DNA from 2 places in the Agromyces sp. C10 genome. Region 2 is predicted to be linked to the other one. Evidence: predicted binding sites of a transcription regulator. Region 2 holds the regulator's gene; the other holds the start of a gene.
What was found. The regulator HrcA, encoded in region 2, represses chaperone genes, less so after heat shock. The targets are predictions, from matches to a motif close to TTNGCACTCGNNNNNNNCGAGTGCNAA.
Positions count from the first base shown of each region.

Region 1: groES (co-chaperone GroES) is a predicted target of HrcA. The motif match lies at 1,924-1,950, and genes of this name have one in related genera.

Region 1 covers NZ_JALPSX010000008.1:5,531-8,937, forward strand. The annotation lists gene M1L56_RS10195 (DUF4190 domain-containing protein) at 1-190, shown strand, start outside; gene M1L56_RS10200 (hypothetical protein) at 202-672, shown strand; gene M1L56_RS10205 (SAM-dependent methyltransferase) at 709-1,896, opposite strand; gene groES (co-chaperone GroES) at 2,026-2,322, shown strand; gene rarD (EamA family transporter RarD) at 2,498-3,407, shown strand, end outside.
Region 2 covers NZ_JALPSX010000006.1:121,835-125,241, reverse strand. The annotation lists gene M1L56_RS08565 (DUF4870 domain-containing protein) at 1-118, opposite strand, end outside; gene M1L56_RS08560 (DUF4870 domain-containing protein) at 402-791, opposite strand; gene hrcA (heat-inducible transcriptional repressor HrcA) at 995-2,014, shown strand; gene dnaJ (molecular chaperone DnaJ) at 2,076-3,176, shown strand; gene M1L56_RS08545 (16S rRNA (uracil(1498)-N(3))-methyltransferase) at 3,196-3,407, shown strand, end outside.

The sequences.
Region 1 (3,407 bases), on a different contig from region 2:
CATCCTGCAGCTGATCGTGCCCGCCGCGGCCGTCGTGCTGGGCTTCATCGGCCGCCGCAAGGAGCCCTGGGCCAAGGGCATGTGGCTGACCGGCATCGTGCTCGGCTTCGTCGGGATCGCGATCGCGCTCATCTCGATCGTCGCCTGGGCGGCGCTCTTCGCGGTCAGCGACACCTCGTACACGTACTGAGGACGGCGCGGGTGAGCGACGAGCGGATGCCCCGCGGCGACGAGCGCGCCGCGCCGGGCGGATCGCCGTCGCCACCCGAGCCCGACGCGCTCCGCGGGATCGACACGTCCCCGCCGGCGCCCCAGCGGGAATTCGACGTGCCGTACGACACGGGCGAGCTGCACGGGCTCCCCACGGGGCAGCTCCTCGCGCTCGGGCGCCCGGCCCCCGAGCCGGAGTACGTCGAAGAGGAGGAGCAGCGTCGGTTCTGGAGCCGGCTCTCGGCGGGGCTCGGCATCCCGGGCGCCGTCGCGTCGCTGTTCGTCGGCTGGATGCTCCCGCTGTCGATCGCGGCGATCGTGTTCGGGGTGATGGGCCTCCGCCGCGAGGAGGGCGCGCGCGTCCCGGCCTTCATCGGCATCGGCACCGGCATCACGGGGCTCGTCTTCTCGGGCGTGTGGATCGGCTACTACGCGATCGTCTTCGGCGCGCTGCCGCGCTGAGTCGTCCCGGCGGATGCCGCGGGCGATCCTCGCCGGTCAGAGCCGCTCGACGAGCAGGGCGACGTGGCGACCCTCCTCGCGCGTCAGCACGACGGTCGCCGCGGTGTCGCCCTTCAGCTTCAGGCGCGTGCGGAGCGCCGCCGGGTCGACGTCGACGCCGCGCTTCTTGATCTCGAGCGTGCCGACCCCGCGGGAGTGCAGCGCCTGGCGGAGGTGCCGCTCATCGGCGGGCAGCCGCTCGATCACGCGGAATCCCCGGGCGAACGGGCTGTCGATCTCGCGATCGGCCGTGAGGTAGGCGATGCCTTCGCTGAGCATCCAGCCGCCGTTGGCCCGCGCGAGGTCGCCGATCAGCCGCGCTCGGATGACCGCGCCGTCGGGCTCGTACAGGTAGTCGCCGAGCGGGCCCACGGGCGCGTCCTCGCTGTCGGCCGGGGCGACGAGCTCGTGCGCCGCGTCCCCGCGGATGACGAGGGCGGCGCGTCCGACGCCCGGCCGGGCCAGCGGCCCGGTCCAGACCGCGAGCTCGACCACGTCGCCGTCGACCGACACCCACTGCGCCTCGGTGCCGGCGGGGACGAGGCCGCGGTCGGTGCCGGGCCCGAGCTTCACGCCGACCGGCATCCGCTCGGCCAGGCCGAACGCGAAGTCGAGCGACGGCGAGTAGTCGGCGGCATCCGCGATCCGCTTGGTCGTGCCGCCCGCGGTGGTGCGTCGCGCCGGGTCGAGCCACGCGGCGTCGATGCCGCCGAGGGGCACGTCCTCTGCCGCGGAGTGCAGCACCTGCGCATGCGGGAACGGCGTCAGGTTGAACGCGGCGATCGCCGCGGTCACCTCGTCGGCGTCGGCGGCGGTCACCTCCAGGTCCATCGCGGCGAACGCCAGCGCGTCGCCGCCGATGCCGCAGCCGAGGTCGGCGACGTGGCGGAGGCCGGCCCGCGCGTACCGGCCGGCGTGGAGGGCGGCGACGCGGAGCCGGGTCGCCTGCTCGAGCCCGGGCTCGGTGAAGAGCATGCGGTCGGCGAACTCGCCGAACTTCGCGCGCGCCCTGGCCCGCAGACGCGACTGCGTCAGGACGGCGGCGACGAGGCCGGGGGAGTGCCCCCTGCGTCGCAGGTCGGCGACCGTCTTCACGACGTCCTCGCGGCCGGTCCAGGCGGGCAGGGAGTCGAGCAGGTCGAGCCCTTCGGGTGAGAGCAGTTCGACGAGCTCGGCGCGTTCCACGCGGACACGCTAGCACCGCGGCATCCGCTGGCACTCACGTTGCACGAGTGCCAGAACCGCCCTAGACTCCTGTTAGCACTCTCATTCAGAGGCTGCTAACCCCAGTCTTCGTCAAGAAAGAGGTCAACCGTGTCGGTTTCCATCAAGCCGCTCGAGGATCGCATCGTCATCAAGCAGGTCGAGGCCGAGCAGACCACCGCGTCGGGTCTGGTCATCCCCGACACCGCCAAGGAGAAGCCCCAGGAGGGCGAGGTCGTGGCCGTGGGCCCGGGCCGCATCGACGACAACGGCAACCGGATCCCGCTCGACGTGGCCGTCGGCGACAAGGTCATCTACTCCAAGTACGGCGGCACCGAGGTGAAGTTCGGCGGCGACGAGTTCCTCGTCCTCTCGGCCCGCGACGTGCTCGCGGTCGTCGTCCGCTAGTCGGTCCGACAACCTCCGCGGCCCGGATGCCACACGGCATCCGGGCCGCGTCGTCGTCTCCGGCGGGGGATCGTCCCCGGGGCCGACCGGGCGGGAGCGCCTGCGGCGGGATGTCGACGAATTCCGGCAGTCCCGCAGCGTCGGGCGTGTCGGCCGCCGAGCGTAGGCTTTCCCGGTGAGCACCGCACCCACCGTCGCCGACGCCCGCCCCTCGCCCGCGGGCGTGAGCCGGAGCGGGCTCGTCTACGCCGTCGCGGCCTACGGGCTCTGGGGATTCCTGCCGATCTACTTCATCGCCCTGGCGCCTACGGGGCCGGTCGAGATCGTCGCCTGGCGCATCCTGCTCTCGCTCGTGTTCTGCGCCCTCCTCATCGCCGTCACGAGGTCCTGGCGGGCCTTCCGCGCGCTGCTGCGCGACCGCCGCGTCGTGCTGACGATGGGGGCCGCCGGCGCGCTCATCTTCGTCAACTGGCTCACCTACGTCTTCGCGACGCTCAACGGGCAGGTCGTCGAGGCTGCGCTCGGCTACTTCATCAACCCGATCGTCACCGTCTTCCTCGGGGTGATCGTCCTGCGCGAGCGCCTCAACGCGACGCAGTGGACCGCCGTCGGGATCTCGATCGTCGCGGTCGTCGTTCTCGCCGTCGGCTACGGGCAGCTGCCGTGGATCGCGCTGGTGCTCGCCTTCAGCTTCGGCTTCTACGGGCTCATCAAGAAGCGCGTGGGCCACCGCGTCGACGCCGTGTCGGGACTGACGCTCGAGACCGCGTGGCTCGCCCCGTTCGCCGCCGTGCTGCTCGTGGTCGTGGGCGCGACCGGCGCCATGACGATGGGAACTGCGGGGGTGTGGCACACGGTGCTGCTGCTCGCCGCGGGGGCCGTGACCGCGATCCCGCTCCTGCTGTTCGCCGCCGCATCGCGCCGGCTGCCGCTGACCTACATGGGCTTCATCCAGTACTTCGCGCCATTCATCCAGTTCCTGGTCGGCGTGGTCGTGCTGCGCGAGCCGATGCCGCTCGAACGGTGGATCGGGTTCGGACTGGTCTGGGTCGCCCTCGCGGTGCTCACGTTCGATCTCCTGCGGG
Region 2 (3,407 bases):
GGATGAATGCGCCGCGGTCCTTCAGCACCAGGTAGCCGATGAGCGGCGGCAGGAACCCGAAGAGGATGCCGCCGATGTGGATCAGCGTGGCCCAGAGACGCTGGTCGGGCGGGCTCATCTCCTGTGTCGCGGCGCCGTAGCCCGGGCCGCCCGCGGGCGGCGGGGTCGGACCGCCGGGCGGCGGGGGAGGCGTGCTGCCTCCGGGAGGAGGCGGGGGCGTGCTGCCGCCGGGCGGCGGCGTGCTGGGCGGAGTGGGCGGGGTGGGAGGTGGTGCGTCGGACATGATGCTGGCTCCTTGGTCGGTCGCACGCCGTGTCGCGAGGCGTTTCTTCATGCTGGCACACGGCGACGCGCCGGTCGAGAGGTCTCGGACCGGCGCGTCGTGAGGGGCGGTGCGGGGCCTACTTGATGAGGCGCAGGGCGAACGGGTAACGGTAGTGCCGACCGTCCTTCACCTGCAGGAAGGCGATGATCGAGAAGACGACGCCGAGGATCCACGGCACGTAGGTGAGGAAGCCGAGGACGGCCCCGATGCCGAAGGTGACGATCGTGAGCACGGTCACGACGATCCACAGGGCGACCGTGGCGATCGTGAGCGTGATCTGGAAGTTCAGCGCCTCCTTCGCCTCGGTGTTCGTGAACGAGCCGCGGTCCTTGAAGACCAGCCAGATGATGAGCGACGGCAGGATGCCGAGGATGCCGCCGAGGTGGGCGAACGACGCCCACTGGACGTCCTGCTCGTGCGAGAGCGGCGCGGCGGCGGCCGGCTGCGGGGTGTTGGGATCGGTCATGCGGGGTGCCTTTCGGGTTTGACGGGGGATGCCCGCCGGCCGCGCCGAGCGGGCGCGCGCCGGTGACGGCGATGCACACGCTACTGCGGCAGCACGCGGGCCGGCAACGGCGCCATCCCCGGATGACGCGATATGATTAGCAGTCAGCTGAACCGAGTGCTAAGCGCACGATGCGCCCGACCGGTCGAGGGAAGCGAGGGTCCATGGTCTCCGAGCGCAGTCTCGCCGTCCTCCGTGCCATCGTCCAGGACTACGTGGCCTCGCGCGAGCCGGTCGGCTCGAAGACGATCGTCGAGCGCCATCACTTCGGCGTCTCGGCCGCGACCATCCGCAACGACATGGCCCTCCTCGAGGAGGAGGAGCTGATCGCGGCGCCGCACACGTCGTCCGGTCGCATCCCGACCGACAAGGGCTACCGGGTGTTCGTCGACCAGCTCGCCGACATCCGCCCGCTCTCGACCGCGCAACGGCAGGCGATCGAGACGTTCCTCGGCGAGTCGAACGACCTCGACGAGCTGCTCTCCCGCACGGTCCGGCTCGTCGCGCAGCTCACGCGGCAGCTCGCCGTGGTGCAGTACCCGAGCTTCGCACGGGCGCGCGTGCGTCACGTCGAGCTCGTCTCGCTGGCGCCGACGCGGGTGCTGTGCATCCTCATCTCCGACTCCGGCCAGGTCGAGCAGCGGCTGGCCGAACTCGACCACCCGGTCGACGAGGAGACGCTGCACCGACTGCGCGACCGGCTCAACGAGGTCGCCGCCGGGCTCACCATGACCGAGGCGGCGATCGCGCTCTCGGCCGAGACCGAGCAGGCCGACCGCGCCCACGCCGAGGTGCTCCGCACGCTCGCCGCGACGCTCGCCGACCAGGCGAACGTGACGCGCAGCGACCGACTGGTCGTCGCCGGCGCGGCGAACCTCGTGCGCACCGAGCAGGACTTCGCCGGCAACATCCTCGGCGTCATCGAGGCGATCGAGGAGCAGGTCGTGATCCTGCGGCTGTTCGGCGAGATGCACTCCGACGACGGCATCGCCGTGCGCATCGGCCGCGAGAACGCCCCGTACGGACTCGGCGAGACCTCGGTGGTCACGAGCTCGTTCGCCGTGCCGGGGCGCGACGTGTCGCGGCTCGGCGTGGTGGGTCCCACCCGCATGGACTACTCCCAGAGCATGGCCGCCGTGCGCGCCGTGGCTCGCTACCTCTCCCGGACCCTCGGCGAGAGCTGATCCCCGTTCGGACCGCCCCCGCGCGGCATCCGTCACCGGCAACCGAAAGGACACGCCCTCCGTGGCCGACCATTACGAGGTCCTCGGCGTCTCGCGCGACGCCACCCCCGACGAGATCAAGAAGGCCTACCGGCGGCTCGCCCGCGAGCTGCACCCCGACGTCAACCCGGGCACCGAGGCATCCGAGCGCTTCAAGCAGGTCACGCACGCCTACGACGTGCTCTCCGACCCGAGGCAGCGGCAGCAGTACGACCTGGGCGGCGGCCAGGGCGGCTTCAACGGGGCCGGCTTCGGCGGGTTCGGCGACATCTTCGAGACGTTCTTCGGGGCGGGGCAGTCCACGCGCGGCCCGCGCTCGCGCCGCGAGCGCGGCCAGGATGCGCTCATCCGGCTCGAGGTGGGCCTCGACGACGTGATCTTCGGCACCCACCGCGAGATCGACGTCGACACCGCGGTCACCTGCGAGACGTGCCACGGCTCGTGCTGCCAGCCCGGCACGGCTCCGGTCACCTGCGACATCTGCGGCGGCACCGGGCACATCCAGCGCGCGGTGCGTTCGCTCCTCGGCAACGTGATGACCTCGAGCCCGTGCGGTTCGTGCCGCGGCTACGGCACGATCATCGCCACGCCGTGCCCCACCTGCCAGGGTCAGGGTCGCGTCCGGGCTCGCCGCACCGTTCCCGTCGACGTGCCGGCCGGTGTCGACACGGGCGTGCGCCTGCAGATGCCCGGCTCGGGCGAGGCGGGCCCCGCCGGCGGGCCGAACGGCGATCTCTACCTCGAGATCAAGGTGCGCAACCACGAGGTGTTCAGCCGCAACGGCGACGACCTGCTGTGCACGCTCGAGGTGCAGATGACCGATGCCATCCTCGGAACGACCGCGAAGGTGGAGGCGCTCGACGGCGACGTCGACCTCGAGCTGAAGGCGGGCGTGCAGTCGGGCGAGATCCTGACGGTGCGCGACCGGGGCATCACGCACCTGCGCGGCGGCGGCCGCGGCGACCTCAAGGTCGCCGTCCACGTCGTGACGCCGACGAAGCTGAGCCACAAGGAGCGCGAGCTCGTGCAGCAGCTGGCCAAGCACCGCAAGGCGCAGCCGCCGCAGCTCGGTCACTTCCAGCAGGGGCTGTTCGCGCGGCTGCGCGACCGGTTCCTCGGCTGACGGCGGGGCGGATGCCGCGATGAGCAGCCTCTACCTCGACGAGACGCTCGACCTGACCGGGGTCGCGCCGGGTGCGTCGGTCGTCCTCGACGGCGACGAGGCGCGCCACGCGGTGACGGTGGCGCGGGTCCGGGTGGGCGAGCGCGTCTCGATCGGCGACGGTCGAGGACGCATCGTGACGGGCGAGGTCGCCGCGACGGAGTCGCGCCGGCTCGAGCTCGTCGTCGACGA